Regions from separate parts of the Quadrisphaera setariae genome, predicted to be linked through region 2. Evidence: riboswitches for the same ligand, from Rfam matches in the RefSeq annotation. Region 2 holds a riboswitch; each other region holds the start of a gene.
What was found. Region 2 has a riboswitch for S-adenosylmethionine ahead of FMM08_RS00785 (acyl-CoA dehydrogenase family protein). Riboswitches for the same ligand answer to the same signal wherever they lie in the genome.

Region 1: linked by a shared signal. The riboswitch ahead of FMM08_RS17270 (ABC transporter substrate-binding protein) and the one ahead of FMM08_RS00785 (acyl-CoA dehydrogenase family protein) in region 2 are both predicted to bind S-adenosylmethionine.
Region 3: linked by a shared signal. The riboswitch ahead of FMM08_RS04840 (methionine ABC transporter ATP-binding protein) and the one ahead of FMM08_RS00785 (acyl-CoA dehydrogenase family protein) in region 2 are both predicted to bind S-adenosylmethionine.
Region 4: linked by a shared signal. The riboswitch ahead of FMM08_RS20670 (O-acetylhomoserine aminocarboxypropyltransferase/cysteine synthase family protein) and the one ahead of FMM08_RS00785 (acyl-CoA dehydrogenase family protein) in region 2 are both predicted to bind S-adenosylmethionine.

Annotation. Positions count from the first base shown of each region.
Region 1 is NZ_VKAC01000011.1:48,276-52,477, forward strand. Features, by position in the region: gene FMM08_RS17265 (amino acid permease) at 1-1,234, opposite strand, end outside; SAM riboswitch class IV at 1,249-1,357, opposite strand; SAM riboswitch class IV at 1,455-1,564, shown strand; gene FMM08_RS17270 (ABC transporter substrate-binding protein) at 1,701-3,353, shown strand; gene FMM08_RS17275 (ABC transporter permease) at 3,350-4,202, shown strand, end outside.
Region 2 is NZ_VKAC01000001.1:138,715-142,916, reverse strand. Features, by position in the region: gene FMM08_RS00790 (sodium:calcium antiporter) at 1-749, shown strand, start outside; gene FMM08_RS00785 (acyl-CoA dehydrogenase family protein) at 899-2,221, opposite strand; SAM riboswitch class IV at 2,288-2,396, opposite strand; gene lplAB (lipoate-protein ligase LplAB) at 2,414-3,472, opposite strand; gene tsaD (tRNA (adenosine(37)-N6)-threonylcarbamoyltransferase complex transferase subunit TsaD) at 3,505-4,202, opposite strand, start outside.
Region 3 is NZ_VKAC01000002.1:344,373-348,574, forward strand. Features, by position in the region: gene FMM08_RS04830 (MetQ/NlpA family ABC transporter substrate-binding protein) at 1-552, opposite strand, end outside; gene FMM08_RS04835 (methionine ABC transporter permease) at 539-1,366, opposite strand; gene FMM08_RS04840 (methionine ABC transporter ATP-binding protein) at 1,363-2,406, opposite strand; SAM riboswitch class IV at 2,713-2,824, opposite strand; gene FMM08_RS04845 (maleylpyruvate isomerase N-terminal domain-containing protein) at 2,960-3,703, shown strand; gene FMM08_RS04850 (pentapeptide repeat-containing protein) at 3,843-4,202, opposite strand, start outside.
Region 4 is NZ_VKAC01000016.1:12,314-16,515, forward strand. Features, by position in the region: gene FMM08_RS20655 (FAD-dependent oxidoreductase) at 1-370, opposite strand, end outside; gene FMM08_RS20660 (TIGR03618 family F420-dependent PPOX class oxidoreductase) at 411-809, opposite strand; gene FMM08_RS20665 (OsmC family protein) at 986-1,453, shown strand; SAM riboswitch class I at 1,505-1,599, shown strand; gene FMM08_RS20670 (O-acetylhomoserine aminocarboxypropyltransferase/cysteine synthase family protein) at 1,804-3,264, shown strand; gene FMM08_RS20675 (LLM class flavin-dependent oxidoreductase) at 3,261-4,202, shown strand, end outside.

The DNA.
Region 1 (4,202 bases), on a different contig from region 2:
CCGGGTCGGTGCCGGCGGCCTGCAGGCGGCGGCGCTGCACGAGGTGGGCCAGCGCGATGACGGCCCACACCGCGACCACGGCGAACCCGGCGATCGACACGAGCACCACGTAGACGGTGCCGGGGGCGACGTACGAGCTGACCAGCGACACCAGGCCGCCGGCGAGGCTCACCACCACGGCGAGCACGGGGATGTTCCGCCGGTCGGTGCGGGCGAACGCGGCCGGCAGGTCTCCGGTGAGCGCCAGGGAGCGCAGGAGGCGGGAGCAGGCGTACAGCCCCGACACCCCGGCGGACATGAGCGCGGTGATGATGACGACGGCGATGACGTCGGCCGCGTACGGGATGCCGGAGGCCGCGAAGACGGTGACGAACGGGCTGGTCTCCACGGACTCGTCGGCGCTGCCGAGCTGGTCGTAGGGCACCAGCGCGGCCATGACGACGATCGCTCCGACGAAGAAGACCACCAGCCGGACCATCGTGGTGCGGACGGCCTTGGGGACCACGCGCGCGGGGTCGTCGGTCTCGCCCGCGGCGATGGCGATGAGCTCGGTGCCGGAGAAGGCGTAGAACACCGCCAGGACGGCGACCAGCACTCCCCCGACACCGGCCGGCAGCAGCCCGTCGGGCGTGACGAAGTTCGACAGCAGCGGCGCGGGCGCGTCCGAGGCGCTGACCCCGACGATCGCGAGCGCACCCACCACGACGAAGACGACGACGGCGGTGACCTTCACGCCCGCGAGCAGGCTCTCGGTGTCTCCGTACAGGCGCACCGGCGCGAGGTTGACCGCCAGGAGCAGCGCCGCGAACACCGCGCACCACACCCAGACCGGCACCCCGGGGAACCACCGCTGCATGAGCAGGCCGGATGCGGTGAGCTCGGAGCCGATGGCGGCCACCCAGCACAGCCAGTACAGCCACGCCGTCGTGAAGCCCGTGCCGGCCCCGAGGATGCGGTGGGCGTACACGTGGAACCCGCCCGACTCCGGCATCTGCACGGCCAGCTCGCCGAGGCAGGTCATGAGCTGCCACGCCACCAGGGCGCCGACCACGTAGGCGATGACGGCGCCCAGGGGCCCGGCCTGGTAGATCGTGTAGCCGGACGAGATGAACAGGCCCGACCCGATGACGCCGCCGAGGGCGATCATCACCAGGTGGCGGGTCGTCAGGCCCCGGTGCAGCGCTGCCGCCTCCGGAGCTCCGTGGACGGGGGCGGGGGCGGGGGCGTGCGCCACGACGTCTCCTCGGGGGTCCGCTCTTGCCGCGCGCTCCGCGCGGCCGGGTCTTCACCTGGAGCACCCCACGCGGAGGAGGGTTGCTGGGCAGCCGGCCAGGGCCCGAGGCTGCCGCTCGTGACCGGGGCAGGACTGTAGGAGCACCCCTGCAGATCGTCAACGGCGGGTCTCGGCGGGGCGGGTTGACCGTCTCTTGACCCACCGGTAACTTCTCGGGCCAGGTCACGAGTGACAGCCTTGAAGCCCTGGCTGGCTGTCCAGCAACCCTCCTCCGCGGCGGGGTGCTCCAGGTGACGACCCGGCCGAGCACCCGCTCGGCAAGAGCGGTCCACGAGCACGACGCCGCCGCCCTCCTCGGGGGCGACCTGCGTCGACACCTGTTCCGCTCGCAGCTGGAGACGGCTGCCGGTGGACCCGACGTCACGGGCGCCGGCGCCCACGACGCCCGGAAGAGGTCCCCCGCGCCATGTCCCCCCTGAGCCCCGCCCACCCCCTCAGCCGCCGCCGCTTCGTCCTCGGCGTGGGTGGTCTGACCGTGGCCGCGCTCGCCCTGCCGGGATGCTCCAGCGGGTCTGGCAGCGCTCAGACGTCCGGCGCCGGGGCGACGTCCGGCGCTCCCGTGGAGGGCGGCTCCCTCGTCTTCGCCGACATCGAGCTGCAGACCGACTTCCAGACGCAGCGCGCCTTCAACTACACGCAGGCCAACGTGTACCGGAACATCGCCGACCGGCTCACCGCCTTCGACCCGGCCACCGGGAAGGTCGTGCCGTGGATCGCCTCGCAGTGGGCGGTCAGCCCCGACAACACCGAGTTCACCTTCACCATCAGGCCCGGGGTGACGTTCTCCGACGGGACCCCGCTGGACGCGGCGGCGGTCAAGGCCAACCTCGACCAGCTCGGCCTGGGCGACCCCGCGCGCAACATCATCAAGAACCGCGACTTCATCGGCTACGCCAGCTCCGAGGTGGTGGGCGCTGACCAGGTGCTGGTCAGGCTCTCGCAGCCCAACGCCGACTTCCTCAAGGCCACCGCCGCGGCCACCAGCAGCCTCGTGGCGCTGAAGACCCTCGCGCTCGACTACGCGGGCCAGGCGAAGATCGAGAACGTCGTCGGCTCCGGCCCCTTCGTCTTCGCCTCCCAGGTGCCCGACCAGGAGCTGCGCTTCAGCAAGCGCGCCGACTACGCCTGGCCGTCGTCGGTCTCCACCAACCAGGGTCCCGCCCACCTCGACGAGGTGGTCTTCCGCGCGATCCCCGAGGTGGGGCTGCGCGTGGGGGCCGTCAGCTCCCAGCAGGCCGACGTCGCCCGCGGGGTGCAGCCGACGGACGAGGCGCTCGCGAAGCAGTCGGGCATCGCCCTGGTGGTGGCCGAGGCGCCCGAGCTCACCGCGAACTGGGCGGCCTTCCGCGGTGGGGCGCCCGTGGTCAGCGACCAGGCCGTCCGCCGGGCGCTGCAGATCGGGTTCGACAGGGAGGCCCTCAAGAAGACCGTGCTCAGCGAGAGCTACCCGCTGTCCGGCTCGGTGCTGAACCGCTCGGCGCCCGGGTTCACCGACCTGTCCGACCAGATCGCCTACGACGCCGCCGGCGCGAAGAAGCTCCTCGACGACGCCGGCTGGGTGCCCGGCTCCGACGGCGTGCGCGTCAAGGACGGGCAGCGGCTCAGCGTCGCCGTGGCGGCCAGCTCCCGCAGCGTGGTCATCAAGCCGGCCTTCGAGTTCATCGAGTCGGAGTGGCGCAAGATCGGTGTGGAGCTGAAGAACAACGCCGGCGACAGCGCGATCTTCACCACCGCGCTGGGTGACAAGACCTACCCGATCGTCGGGTCGCGGCAGTTCTACCTGGGTGGCCTCGCCCCGCTGTTCAGCGCCGAGGGCAACACCAACACCTACGTCTCCGACGCCCAGCTCAACGAGCTGTTCGGCCAGGAGCGGGCCGCCACCGACGACGCCTCCCGCGACGCCGCGCTGACCGCGGTGCAGGAGCGGCTGGTCCTCGGCACCAACCTGCTCATCCCGCTGTGGGACGAGGTGCAGGTCCACGCCGTCGGCAAGGGCGTCCACATCACCTTCGACGGCGGCACCGCGCCGCTGCTGCAGGAAGCGTGGAAGGACGCGTGAGCGGCACCGCCCGCTACGTCGCCGGCAGGGTCGGGCAGGCGCTGCTCGTCCTGTGGGTGACGTACACGCTCGTGTTCCTGGCGGTGCAGGCGCTGCCGTCGGACCCGGTGACCATCTTCCTGGCCTCCGACGCCGGCGGTGACCCCGCGCTCATCGCGCAGGTCAACGCCTTCTACGGCTACGACCGGCCCTGGTACGTCCAGTACGGCTCCCAGCTGCTGCACCTGCTGCGGGGAGACGTGGGCTTCTCGCTGTCCACGGGGCAGCCGGTGCTGGAGCGCATCGGCGACGTCGTGGGCAGCACGGTGGCGCTCGCCTCCACCGGGCTCGTGCTCAGCGTGGTCATCGCGGTGGCCGTCAGCGCCGCCGTCCACCTGGCCGACGCGCCGCGGCTCAGCCGGTTCGTCCGGTCCACCCCGTCGCTGTTCAGCGCCGTGCCGGTGTTCTGGCTGGGGATCGTGGTGCTGCAGGTCTTCTCCTTCCAGCTGGGGATCCTGCCGCTGTTCCCGGACGGCTCCCTCGTCTCGCTGCTCATCCCCGCCCTCGTGCTGGCGGTGCCGGTCTCCGCGCCGATCGCCCAGGTCCTGCTGGTCAGCGTGGAGGAGGCCGGCGAGCAGCCGTTCGTGCGCACGGCGAAGGCCAAGGGACTGCGGCCCTCCCGGGTGTTCTGGGCGCACGTGCTGCGGACCTCGCTGCCGGGGGCGGTCGCCGTCATCGGCACCACCCTGGGCGTGCTCGTGGCCGGGTCCGTCATCACCGAGACCGTCTTCGGGCGCCCCGGCCTGGGCTCGGTGCTCCTCAAGGCCGTGGTCGCGCAGGACGTGACGCTGGTGCAGGGGCTCGTGCTGC
Region 2 (4,202 bases):
GAGCGCCCACGGGCTCCTCCCGGGGCGGCGGCGCGGCGGCCGCCGGTGGACCGACCGACGCCGAGACCGCCCAGCTGGCCGAGCTCGACACGCGCTCGCTGGCGCGCGACCAGACCTGGTTCCTCGTGAGCTTCGCGCTGGCCGCCGGGCTCGGTCTGGTGGCCTTCACGGTGAAGCCGTGGCTGGGGTGGGTGTTCTTCGGCGTGTACGCCGTCTACTGCTGGCGGCAGGTGCGCGCCGGCGGCGAGGCGCACAGCGCCGAGGACCTCGAGCCGCTGAAGGCGCAGCCGCGCCGCGAGCGCCCGAGCACCACCGCCGTCGTCGTGCAGGTGGTCGTGTCGCTGGCCGTCATCTTCGCCGCGTCGCAGGTGTTCGTGGGCCAGCTGGAGGCGCTGGCCCCGCAGCTGGGCCTGTCGGCGTCGCTGGTGGCGCTGCTGCTCGCGCCCGTCGCGACGGAGCTGCCGGAGATGCTCAACGCGCTGATCTGGGTCCGCAAGGGCAAGGTGTCGCTCGCGCTGGGCAACCTGGCGGGCTCGATGGTCATCCAGGCGACCATCCCCACGGGCCTGGGCCTGGCCTTCACCAGCTGGCACGTGCAGGGACCGCTGCTGCTGGCGGCGGTCGCCACCCTGCTGTGCGTGGGCTACCTGCTGGTGCTCTTCGCCACCCGCAGGGTGACCGCGGTGCGCCTGGCGGTGGCGTCCTCCGCCTACGCGGCCTTCGCCGCCGGCCTGGCCCTCACCGTCTGACCGCCCGCTCCGCCCGCTCCTCCTCGCGCACTCTCCGCGGCGAGTGCCGTGCCCGGGCCCTCCTCGACGCACCCTCCGCGGCACGTGCGGTTGTGGCGGCGCGCTCGGCGCACCTGCCGCGGAGGGTGCGGAGAGGAACGGACGGTCGGTCAGCCCTGGGGCGCGGGCGTGGCCTCGGTGTGCGTGCCGATGGCCCAGACGAACGGCGGGGTGGTGCCGTTGACGGACCAGTCGCCCACGATGCGGGTCTTGTAGATCACCGGGTTGTGCGACGCGACCGTGCGGGCGTTGCGCCAGTGCCGGTCGAGGTCCTTCGCGCGCGACGTCCCCGAGGCGCCGAGGGTGTTGAACAGCAGCGTCGCCGCGCGCGGCACGCTCTCGGACAGCACCACCTGCGCCTGCGCGGTGGCGATCTCGGCGCGGACGTTCGCGGCCAGGTCGGCCTCGCTGTCGCGGTCGTGCGCGGTGTCCGCGGCCCCCTGGACGGCGGCCGCGGCGGCCAGGGCGATCGCGCGGGCGGCGAACGCGGTCGAGGAGATCTCCCCGGCCACCGCGAGCACCTGCGGGTCCTCGCGGACCACCGGCGCCAGGCCGTGGCTGTAGGAGCGGGTGCGGGAGCGCACCTCGTGGGCGGTGTCGCGCTCCACCGCGGCGGCGATGCCGGCGTGCACGGCCAGCAGCACCAGCTGGTACAGCGCGGTCTGGTAGCGGAACCTGTCGTCGAAGGCCGCGAGGTCGTCGTCCTCGACGAGGGCGTCCTCGAGCACCAGCGTGCCGGTGCCGGTGAGCTGCTGGCCGAAGCCGTCCCAGTCGTCGCTGACGGTCACGCCGGGCTGGTCCAGCCGCACGAGCGCCGTCACGGTCCCGGCGGCGGCGTCTCCGGCCTCCTGCGCGGCGAGGGTGGCCTCGTCGGTGAGCTGGGCGACGACGTCGCTCCAGCCGGCGTAGATCGTGCCGGTCGTGTAGTACTTGCGGCCGCTGATGCGCCAGCGGCCGTCGGCGTCGCGGCGGACCTTGGTCGCCTGCCCCCCGAGGGTGGTACCGCCGGTCTCGCTCCAGGCGTTGCCGGTCCACTCCCCCGCGGCCACCCGTGCGAGCCACGCGTCGCGGTAGGGCCCCTCGGGCAGGGAGAGCAGGTGCTCGACCCACGCGACCTGCCCGCGGAAGATCTGCGGGAGGTTGGAGTCGGCGGCGGCCAGGTCGATGAGGAGCTCCGTGAAGCCCACGAGGTCGAGGCCGTCGCCGCCGTGCTCCACCGGCACGCGCAGGCGCGTGAAGCCCGCCTCGACGAGGGCGCGCACCTGCTCGCGCGGCAGCTGGTGGTCGACCTCGCGCTGCACCACGCCCTGCGCCACGTCGTCGAAGACGGGCTGCAGGCGGGCGCGCGCCGCGGCGAGCCGCTCGGCCTGGCTGGTGGGCGTGCTGGTGGGCGTGCTGGTGGGCGTGCTGGTGGGCTGGGTGGTGGTGCTCATCGACAGCGCTCTCCTCGGCGATCGGTGGTCGTCACCAGGCGGCGGTGCCCGGGACCGACGAGGAGGAGCGCGTCGTTACCGGGCGCGGACGCCTGGTCCGGTCATCACCCGGAGCACCCCACGACGCGGGGGTTGCTGGCCAGCGAGCCGGGGCTTGGCGCTGGCGCTCATGACCTGGGCGGCACCGTAGCGTCAGGGCACCCTGGCGGTCCAGGCCGGGTCGAGGTACTTGCTCTGCGCCAGCTCGCGGGCCGCCGCCAGCTCCGCGGCGGTGACGTCGCCGTCCACGAGCCCGTACCGCCCGCGGAACGAGGCGGCCATCGCGGCGATGACGTCGTCGCGGGCCATCCCGGTCTGCGAGCGCAGCGGGTCCACGCGCTTGGCGGCGCTGGTGGTGCCCTTGTCGGAGAGCTTCTCGCGCCCGATGCGCAGCACCTGCAGCATCTTGGCGGCGTCGATGTCGTAGGACATCGTCACGTGGTGCAGCACGGCGCCGGGCACGCGCTTCTGCGCCGCCCCGGCGATCTTGCCGGCCGCGGAGACGATGTCGTTGATGGGCCGGTACTCGGCCTTGACGCCGAGGTCGCCGAGGGCCTCCAGCACCCAGGCGTCCAGGTAGGCGTAGGAGTCCACGAAGCTGAGCCCCGCCACGAGGGAGTCGGGCACCGTCAGGGACCACGTGATGGTGTTGCCGGGCTCGGCGAACATCGCCCCGCCGCCGCTGATCCGCCGCACGACGTCGACCCCCAGCGCCGCGGCCGCCTCGCCGTCGACCTCGTTGCGCAGCGACTGGAAGCTCCCGATGATCACCGTCGGGCGGTCCCACTCCCACACGCGCAGCGTGGGCCCCCGCTCTCCCGACGCCACCGAGGCGAGCAGCACCTCGTCGAGGGCCATGAGCAGCTCGGGGCTCTCCGGTCCCCGGTGCACGAGCGACCAGGTGTGGTCGGCGAAGCCGGTCGCCCGCGCCAGGGCGCGTCGGACGACGACGGCGACGGCCTCCGGCGTGATCCCCAGGAGCACGGCACCGGCCGGCAGGGCGGCGCGCACCCGGCCCGCCAGGTCGGCGGCGTCGGCGTCAGCGGGGGCGCCCTCCAGCGCGGCGTCGATGGCCTCGAGGGCGTCGTCGGGCTCGAGGAAGAAGTCCCCGGAGACGCGGACGCCGCGCAGCACCCCGCCGGGGGCTGCGTCGTCGACGTCGAGGTCGACCACCACGAGCTTGCCGCCGGGGACCTTGTACTCGCCGTGCACCGCGGGACCTGCTCTCTGGTTCGATCGACGGGTCAGACGACGATGGTGGAGACCGGCAGCCCGGGGTCGGTGGCCAGCTCCAGCGGGGAGGGCCCGAGCCCGTCGGCCAGCGCGAGCGCACCCAGCGCGGCGACCATGGCGCCGTTGTCGGTGCACAGCCGCAGCGGTGGCACCCGCAGGTCCAGCCCGGCGGCCTCGCACCGCTCGGCCAGGAGCCCGCGCACGCGCGCGTTCGCGGCCACCCCGCCGCCCAGCAGCACCGTCTGCACGCCGCGGTCCAGGGCCGCGGTCACCGTCTTGCGCGCGAGGACGTCAGCCACGGCCTCGGAGAAGGACGCGGCGACGTCGGCGACGAAGCGCTCGTCCAGCTCGCCTCCGGCGCGGCGGTGCGCGTCGACCTGGCGGGCGACGGCCGTCTTGAGCCCGGAGAAGGAGAAGTCGTACGGGTGGCGGCGCAGGTCGTGCGCGGCCGTCAGGCCGCGGGGGAAGGGGAACGCCGCGGGATCGCCGGACTCGGCGGCGCGCTGCACGTGCGGGCCGCCGGGGTAGGGCAGCCCGAGCAGGCGCGCGACCTTGTCGAACGCCTCACCGGCGGCGTCGTCGAGGGTCTGCCCGAGCAGCTCCACCCGCATCGCGCCGACGCCCTGGCTCCCCTGACGTCCGGGGCTGCGCACGTCGAGGAGCTCGGTGTGCCCCCCGGAGACCAGCAGCGCCACGCTGCGCTCCGGCA
Region 3 (4,202 bases), on a different contig from region 2:
GGCCTGCTGCAGCACATACAGGCCCTGCGCCTCGTTGGCGGGGTCGGAGTACAGCGACACCGTGCCGCCCTGGGGGATCTCCTGGGGCGTCTTGTACTTGTCCGACCACAGCCCGAAGCCCCACCGGAAGACCGGGGTGGCCGCCTCCTCCTTGAAGTCGGGGTTGGCCTGCAGCACCTGCCCCAGCCACAGCTTGTGCTGGTAGACGGTGCCGGCCACCTCGCCGTCGCTGACGGCGCGGTTGATGGTGTTCGAGTCCGCCAGGGCCTTGAACGCGATCGTGATGCCGTGCTCCGGGGCGACGTCCTTCGCGATGTACTCGATGAGCGCCTGCTCGCGGGCGTTGCCCTCGGCGGTGGCCACGTAGAGCGTGGCGCCGGGGGTGGTGTTGGCGGTCTCGGTGCCGCCGAGGCGGGGGACCACCACGGCGGCCGCGACGGCCAGCACGGCCACCGCCCCACCGGCGACCCACGGCCACCGCTTGCGCTGCTTGACCTCGAAGCCGTGGCTCTCGGTGCCGCCGGTGGAGGGACGGGTCTCAGTGGTGGACATCGGTGAGCTCCTTCGGAGAAGCGCTGGCGCTGGTCTGGGCGGTGGAGGACGACGACGAGGACGTCGCGCCGGACGTGCCGGCGCGGCGCTGGCGCGGGAGGCGGCGGCGCGAGTGGGGGGTGGTGGCGCGCACGGCGGCGTCGCCGAGCGCCTGGACGGCGGCGACGAGGGCGACCAGCACGACGATCGTGGTGATCATCACGTTGTGGTCGAAGCGCTGGTACCCGTAGGTGACGGCCACGTAGCCGATGCCGCCGGCGCCGATGGTGCCTGCGATGGCCGAGTACTCGATCATCGCGATGGTGTTGATGGTCAGGCCGCCGAGGATCGACGGGACGGCCTCGGCCAGCTTGACGCTGGTGAGCACCTGCAGCGGTGAGGCGCCGGAGGCGCGGGCCACCCGGACCAGTGACGGCGGCACCGACCGCAGGGAGTTCTCCACGATGCGGCTGAAGAACGCCGTGCCGGCCAGGGCCATCGGCACCACCGCGGCGGGGATGCCGATGTTGGTGCCGGTGACGAACCGCGTGAACGGCACGAGCGCGGCCATGAGGATGAGGAACGGCAGCGACCGGCCCACGCTCACCACGGCGGAGAGCACCCGGTGCAGCACGGGCCGCGGCGTCAGGCCGCCGGGGCCGAGGGCGTCCAGGGCCACGCCCAGGGGCACACCGAGGACGACGACGACCGCCATCGTCACCCCGACCATGACGAGGGTGTCGCCGAGGGCCGGCAGCACGAGGGCGGGGATCTCCGCCCAGGTCAGGTCGGTGCTGGTGGCGGCCAGCACCGGGGAGAGCAGGACGGTGCTCATGCCACGACCTCCAGGGTCTGCGCGGCGACGCGCTGCTCTGCGGCGTCGGACTCCTCGCGCTGCGCGTGCAGCCCGAGGCCGATGAGGGCGGCCTCGACGTCGTCGTCGTCCAGGTGCGCTGGTGCCCCGACGACGGCGTGGCCCACGGCCACCCCGGCGACGGTGCTCAGCGACGCGCCCAGCAGCTCGAGGTCGGTGCCCAGCGTGCGGGAGGCGCGGACCAGCCAGTCGGCGGGGACGCGGTTGCCGGCGTGGCTGACCACCCACACCGACCGCTGTTCGCCCTGCTCGGTGGTGCCGGCGTGGGCGCGGCGCGGCAGCAGCGCCCGGCCGAGCGGGGACGCCGGGGTGTGCAGCAGGTCGACGAGGGCGCCGTGCTCGACGATGCGGCCGTGGTCGAGCCGGGCGACGGTGTCGGCCACCGCCACGACGGTGTCCATCTCGTGCGTGATGAACAGGACGGCCAGCTGCAGGTCGTCGCGGAGCTCCTTGAGCAGCGCCACGATGCTCGCGGTGGCCTGCGGGTCCAGGCCCGAGGTCGCCTCGTCCGACAGCAGCACGCCCGGCCGCAGCGCGAGGGCGCGGGCGATGCCCACGCGCTGGCGCTGCCCGCCGGAGAGCTCGTGCGGGTAGCGGTGGGCCTTGTCCGCCAGGCCCACGCGCTCGAGCAGCTCGGCGACGCGCGCCCTGCGCTGCGCGGGGACCACGCCGAGGTGCTTGAGCGGCAGCTCGACGTTCTGCGCGGCGGTGCGGCGGGTGAGCAGGCCGTCGGCCTGGAACACGGTGCCGATGCCGCGGCGCGCCTCGCGCAGGTCCTTCTCGGACAGCGCGGTGAGGTCGCGGCCGCCCACGACGACCGCGCCCGACGTCGGGCGCTCCAGCAGGGTGGTGCAGGCGGCGAGCGTCGACTTGCCGGCGCCGGACGGACCGACGACGGCGGTGATCTCGCCGGGGGAGACCGTGAGGTCGAGGGAGTCCAGCACGGTGGTGGCGTGCTGGCCCTCGCCGTAGGTCTTCGTGAGCGACCTGAGCTCGATCACGGCTCGATCACCGTGGCCTCCGGGGTGGTGGGGGGATGGTCAGGGCAGGGGGCATCGCCCACTGGCGGTCACTCACAGTGACGGCGAGCGGGAGCAGGGATGTGCCGCGGGTGCGGCGCGCGGAGGTGCGACGCGCGGGTGCAGGGGCCCCGCACTCACGCCCGGCGTCGGGGCGAGCGGGGGCCGCGGGTGCTGCTGCCGGAGGACCCGGCGGTCAGCGACCTGCGGTCAGGCGCGCCGCCAGCGACAGTCGTCGCTGGTCAGACACATCAGTCGGGCGTGCGTGTGCACGTCGGCTCCTCGAAGTCGTCGTCCTTGCGCGTGCCGGTGGGCACGCGCCTGGTCTTCACCCGGAGCACCCCATGACGAGCAGGGTTGCCGGCCAGCGAGCCGGGGCTTGGCGCTGGCGCTCATGACCTGGGCAGGACCGTAGCGGATCGATCGCTCACGAGTCAACGCTCTGTCACGAGCAGCGTGGCGGGATCTCCACGTCCGCTGGCAGGGCAGGGCCTGCCGCGGGCGCCGCTGCGGCCGCTAGCGTCCGCGCGTGGAGATGACGCGCGCCGCGGCCCTGGTCGAGCGGGAGGCCGGGCGGCTCGCCGCAGCCCTCCGGCCGGAGGCCCTCGCCGTCGTCGTCCCCGGCTGTCCGGGGTGGACGGTGGCCGACCTGGCCCGCCACACCGGCGGGGTGCACCGGTGGGCGCGGGCGGCGCTGGCCACCGCCCCGGACGGCGCCCCCGGTGAGGAGCTCCCGGGGCCGCAGGACGACGACGCCGTTCCCGCGTGGTTCGCCGAGGGCGCCGACGAGCTCGTGGTGGCGCTGGCCTCGACGTCGCCGGCGGCGCCCTGCTGGACGTTCGCCGCCGCGGAGGCGCCCGCGACCGCGGCCTTCTGGGCGCGGCGCCAGGTGCACGAGACCGCGCTGCACCGCTGGGACGCCGAGTCGGCGCTCTCGGCCGCTGGCCTGAGCGCTGCGCCCGACCCGGCCGCGTGGGTGGAGGACGACGTCGCCGCGGACGGCGTGGCGGAGGTCGCCGACGTCATGCTCCCGCGGCAGGTGCGGCTCGGGCGCACCCCGGCGCTCCCGGGGGCGCTCGCGCTGGAGAGCGCCTCGGGGTGCTCGGTGATCGGCAGGGGAGCCGAGCCGGTGGCGGAGCTGACCGGATCCGCGCCCACGCTGCTGCTCCTGCTGTGGGGGCGCACCACCCTCGACGCCGAGCTGGCGTCCGGCCGGCTGGCGCTGGCGGGCAGCCGCGAGGCGGCTGACCACCTGCTCTCCGGCGCCCTCACCCCCTGAGCGCCCCACATGTCGACCGGCACTGGCGCGGGGGAGTGCCAGTGGTGGGGCCGTCAGACCGGCACTGGCGCGGGAGAGTGCCGGTGGTGGGGCTGCCTGACCGGCACTGCGGCGGGAGAGTGCCGGTGGTGAGAGGAGGTCAGAGGGTGAGCAGGCCCACGTGAGCGGCCAGCGACGGGGCCAGGGCCACCAGCTGCACCGCGTCGACGGTGCACCCGCGCAGCCCGTCGGCCCCGCGCAGGTCCTCCAGCGTCGCGCCGCGCAGGTCGACGTCGTCGCAGCGCGCTCCCGCCAGGTCGGCATCGGTGAGGTCGCTGCCCGCGAACGAGACGCGCCGCAGCTGGGCACCCGTGAGGTCCGCGCCGCGCAGGTCGCACCCGTCGAGCAGCACGTCGGTGAGCTGTGCATCGCGCAGCACCGCTCCGTCGAGCCGGCAGCGCCGCAGCACCACCCGGTCCAGCCGCGCCCCCACCAGCCGCAGCGCCGACAGCCGAGCGTC
Region 4 (4,202 bases), on a different contig from region 2:
CCTCGCGGGCCGCGTCGGCCAGCAGCGTCAGGAGGTCCCACTGGGGCACCATCGCGATGAAGGGGTGGCGCAGGCCCGGCAGCAGGCGGCCGAGGCGCTCGAAGTCGGCCACGACCGCGCCGCTGCCCGCGACGAGCTCCACCCGGCGCACCTCGCTGTGCGGGAGCGCGGCGAAGCGCCCGTACAGGCCCAGGTCGTCGAGGAGCTGCAGCGTGCTGGGGTGCACGGTGTCGCCGCGGAAGTCCCGGTGGAAGTCGGCGTGCTTCTCCAGCACGGTCACCTCCACACCCGCGCGGGCGAGCAGGAGCCCCAGGACGACGCCCGCCGGGCCCCCGCCGACGACGACGCACGTGGTCTTCGCAGCGCTCACCGCGCCATGGTCGCGCCGAGGGGGCGGCGCTGGCGAGGGGTCAGCTCCGGGGAGAGGTCACCGAGTCGGCGGCGATGGTCAGCACCAGCCGCGCGCCCCCGCCGTCGAACTGCGGGTAGGGCCGGCCCAGGTACTTCATCGACAGCTCGTCGATGCCCTCCCTCCCGCCCTCGGTGGTGGCCTTCACCACCCGGCCGCGCACCTGGAAGAAGCGGAACGGGTCGTCAGGGTCCACCACGTTGACGGCCACCCGCGGGTCGCGCGCCACGTTGCGCGCCTTCTGCATCCCGTCCACCACGTTGATGACCACGTTCTCGCCGTCGGTGGTCACCCACGTCTCCGTCAGCTGCGGAGAGCCGTCCGGCATGAGCGTGGCCACGAAGCAGGGGGAGGGCTTGCGGAGGAGGTCCAGGAGGGGCGCGGGGAGGGGCGTGCTCACCCCGCCATCCTGCGCCGACGCCCGGGCCGGCGCGACGCGCGCGGCGCGCGGAGGGTGCGCCCCGTGCCCGGGCTCGTCCTGGAGGAGGTCGAGTGACGGCCCGGCCCTGGGAGCGGCCCGTGGAGGCGCTGGCGGCCCTTGACGACCAGTCGTGCGCGACAAGTAGTGTCCGGACCATGCCCATCAAGCAGACCGTCCCCTTCGTCGTCGACGCCGAGGGCAGCGGGGTGGCCCAGCGCCTCGTGGTCGCCGGCGACCACGAACACGTCTTCACCGCCGACACCTACCCCTCCTTCGGGGGCGACGACGCGGCGCCGAGCCCCCTGAGCTACCTCCTCGGGGCGCTGACCAGCTGCAACCAGGTGACCGGGAGCCTGGTCGCCTCCAGCCTGGGCATCGCCCTGGGCAAGTGGTCGTTCCACATCCAGGGCGACCTGGACCCCTCCGTCATCGCCGGCGGAGCCGAGGGCAACGCCAACTTCGACAGGGTCGCCGTGAAGGTGACCGTCGAGACCGACGCAGCCGACGACGTCTTCGAGACCTTCCACGCCGAGACCGAGCGCCGCTGCCCCGTCACCCAGATGTTCAAGCGCAGCGGGCTCGCCTACACCAGCGAGTGGAGCAAGGCGCCGCTGCCCGCCTGAGGCAGGGGTGGACGGTTGACGGTGGGGGTGGAGCGCCCCTACCGTCGATCTCGACCATCCAGAGCGGCCGAGAGACGTGGCTCGTCGACGCCGCAGCAACCAGCGCAGCCCGCTGCGCCAGGTGCTCCCGCCACGGCCGATGGAGGACCTCCGTGCTCGACCGACCTGTGCCCGTCCGTCCTGTCCTCGTGCGACGCCTGCACATCGACCTCGCCCTCACCACGGGTGGTGGCTGTCAGCGCTGACCCAGCGCTGACCCCCCGACCGCCCCCCCGCAGCTGCCGCGCGTCGTCGTCGACGCGCGGTCACTGCGGCGCCGCACGCCGCGGCGCTCCCGAGAGGCACCTCCGATGACCGTGCAGACCGCCCCGACCCCTCACCCCGTCCAGACCGTCCGCCACCCGGCCCCGCGCTCCGCGCGCACCCAGCCGGCGCTCCCCGCACCCCAGGCCCGCACCGCGGGCTACGGCTTCACCACCCAGCAGGTCCACGCCGGCGCGGACGCCGGGGCCGCCGGTCACGGCGACCGCGTGGCGCCGATCCACGTCTCCGCCGGCTTCCGCTTCGAGGACTCCGCGACCGCGGCCGCCCGCTTCTCCGGCGAGGACGACGGCTTCGTCTACTCCCGCATCGCCAACCCCACCACCGCCGCCCTCGAGCGGCGCCTCGCGGCGCTGGAGGGCGGCGCCGAGGCGCTGGTCGTGGGCACCGGGCAGGCGGCCATCACCACCGCGCTGCTGGGCCTGCTGCAGCACGGGGACCACGTGCTCGCCTCGGACCACCTCTACGAGGGCTCGCGCGGCCTGCTCGCGGAGAACTTCGCCAGGTTCGGCATCTCGGTGGACTTCGTCACCGACCACGCCGACCCGCAGGCCTGGCGCCGCCTCCTGCGCCCCACCACCCGCGTGCTCTTCGCCGAGTCGCTGTCCAACCCCCGCAACGAGGTGCTCGACACCGCGGCCGTCGCGGCCGTCGCGCACGACCACGGGGTGCCCCTCGTGGTGGACAACACCCTGGCCACCCCCTACCTGCTGCGGCCGCTGGAGCACGGCGCGGACGTGGTGGTGCACTCGGCCAGCAAGTTCCTCTCCGGGCACGGGACCGCGCTCGGCGGCGTCGTCGTCGTCGGGAGGGGGTTCGACTGGGGCGCTCACGACGACGACGGCTCGCCGCTGTTCGCCCAGCTCGCCGAGCCGAGCGCCGTGCTCGGCGGGCGCAGCTGGCTCGACCTGCACGGGGAGCGCGCCTACGCCGAGCACGCCCGCCACCACGTCGCCGCGCGCTTCGGCCCGGTGCTGTCGCCCTTCAACGCCTTCCTCGTGCAGCAGGGCGTGGAGACGCTGTCGCTGCGGATGGCGCAGCACTGCCGCAGCGCGGCGCTGCTCGCGGCCTGGCTGGAGCGCCAGCCAGCGGTGCTGCGCGTGGACCACGCGAGCCTCGCCTCCAGCCCGTCCCACCTGCGCGCCCGCCGCTACCTGCCCCGCGGCTCCGGCGCGGTGGTCGCGGTGACGCTGCGCGGCGGCGCGCCAGCAGCGCGCCGCTTCATCGAGGCGCTGCAGCTGTTCAGCCACATGACGCACCTCGGCGACGTCCGCTCCCTCGTGGTGCACCCGGCCTCCACCACGCACGCCCACCGCACCGACGCCGAGCGCGAGCGCGCCGGCGTCCACCCCGGGACGGTCCGCCTCTCGGTGGGCATCGAGGACGTCGAGGACCTCCAGGCCGACCTGCGCCGCGCCCTGGTGGCCGCGGAGCTCGTGACCGCCCACGCGGACAGCCTCGAGGGCCAGCTGCAGGGAGGTGCCGCGTGAGCCGCCTGCAGCACGTCGGCTACTTCTTCTCCCGCGGCTTCGGGCCCCAGGGCTGGGGGCGCCCCGACTGGGCGTGGGGCTGGGACTGGCGCCGCCCCGACGTGTACCAGCAGGCCGTCCGCGAGCTGGAGCGGGCCGGCGTCGACCTCGTGGTCATGGAGGACGCCGTCTCCCTGGGGAACCCCGAGACCCTCGAGCTGCGGGTGCGCGGCGCCTACGGCGGCCCCAAGCACGACCCGCTGCTCCTCGCCCCGTACCTGTTCGCCGCGACGTCGCGCATCGGCCTGGTGCCCACCGTCAACGCCGGGATCACCCCGCCCTACCTCGCCGCGCGGCAGGCGGCCACGCTGCAGCACCTCTCCGGCGGGCGGTTCGGCCTCAACGTGGTGACCGACACCGGCAGCGCCCGGCACGTCAGCGGGACCCCACCGCTCGACCACGACGCCGCCTACGACCGCGCTGACGAGTGGACCGGCCTGGTCAAGGACCTCTGGCGCTCCTGGGAGGACGGCGCGCTCGCGGACGACGGGCGGTACGCCGACGGCAGCCGCATCCGCGCCCGCCACCACGAGGGCCGCTACTTCGACGTCACCGGGCCGCTGAACGCCGCTCCCTTCGACGACGGCCGGGCGGGGGAGCCCCTGGTGGTCTCCCCGGGAGGGTCTCCGCGAGGCCTGGCCTTCTCCGGAGCCCACTCCGACGTGCAGCTGGCCTACGCCCCGCTCGACGCCGCCAGCATCCGCGCCTACCGCGCCCGCGTGCACGAGGCGGCGCGGGCCGCCGGTCGCCGTCCCGACGACGTGCGCGTGCTCTTCTGGGTCAAGGCCGAGGTGGTGGCCTCCCAGGAGGAGGCCGAGCGGGTGGTCGCGGCCTCCCTCGACCCCACCGACGCCGACCTCCTCGCCGTGGCGGGCCACTGGTCCAGCGACCTGGAGACC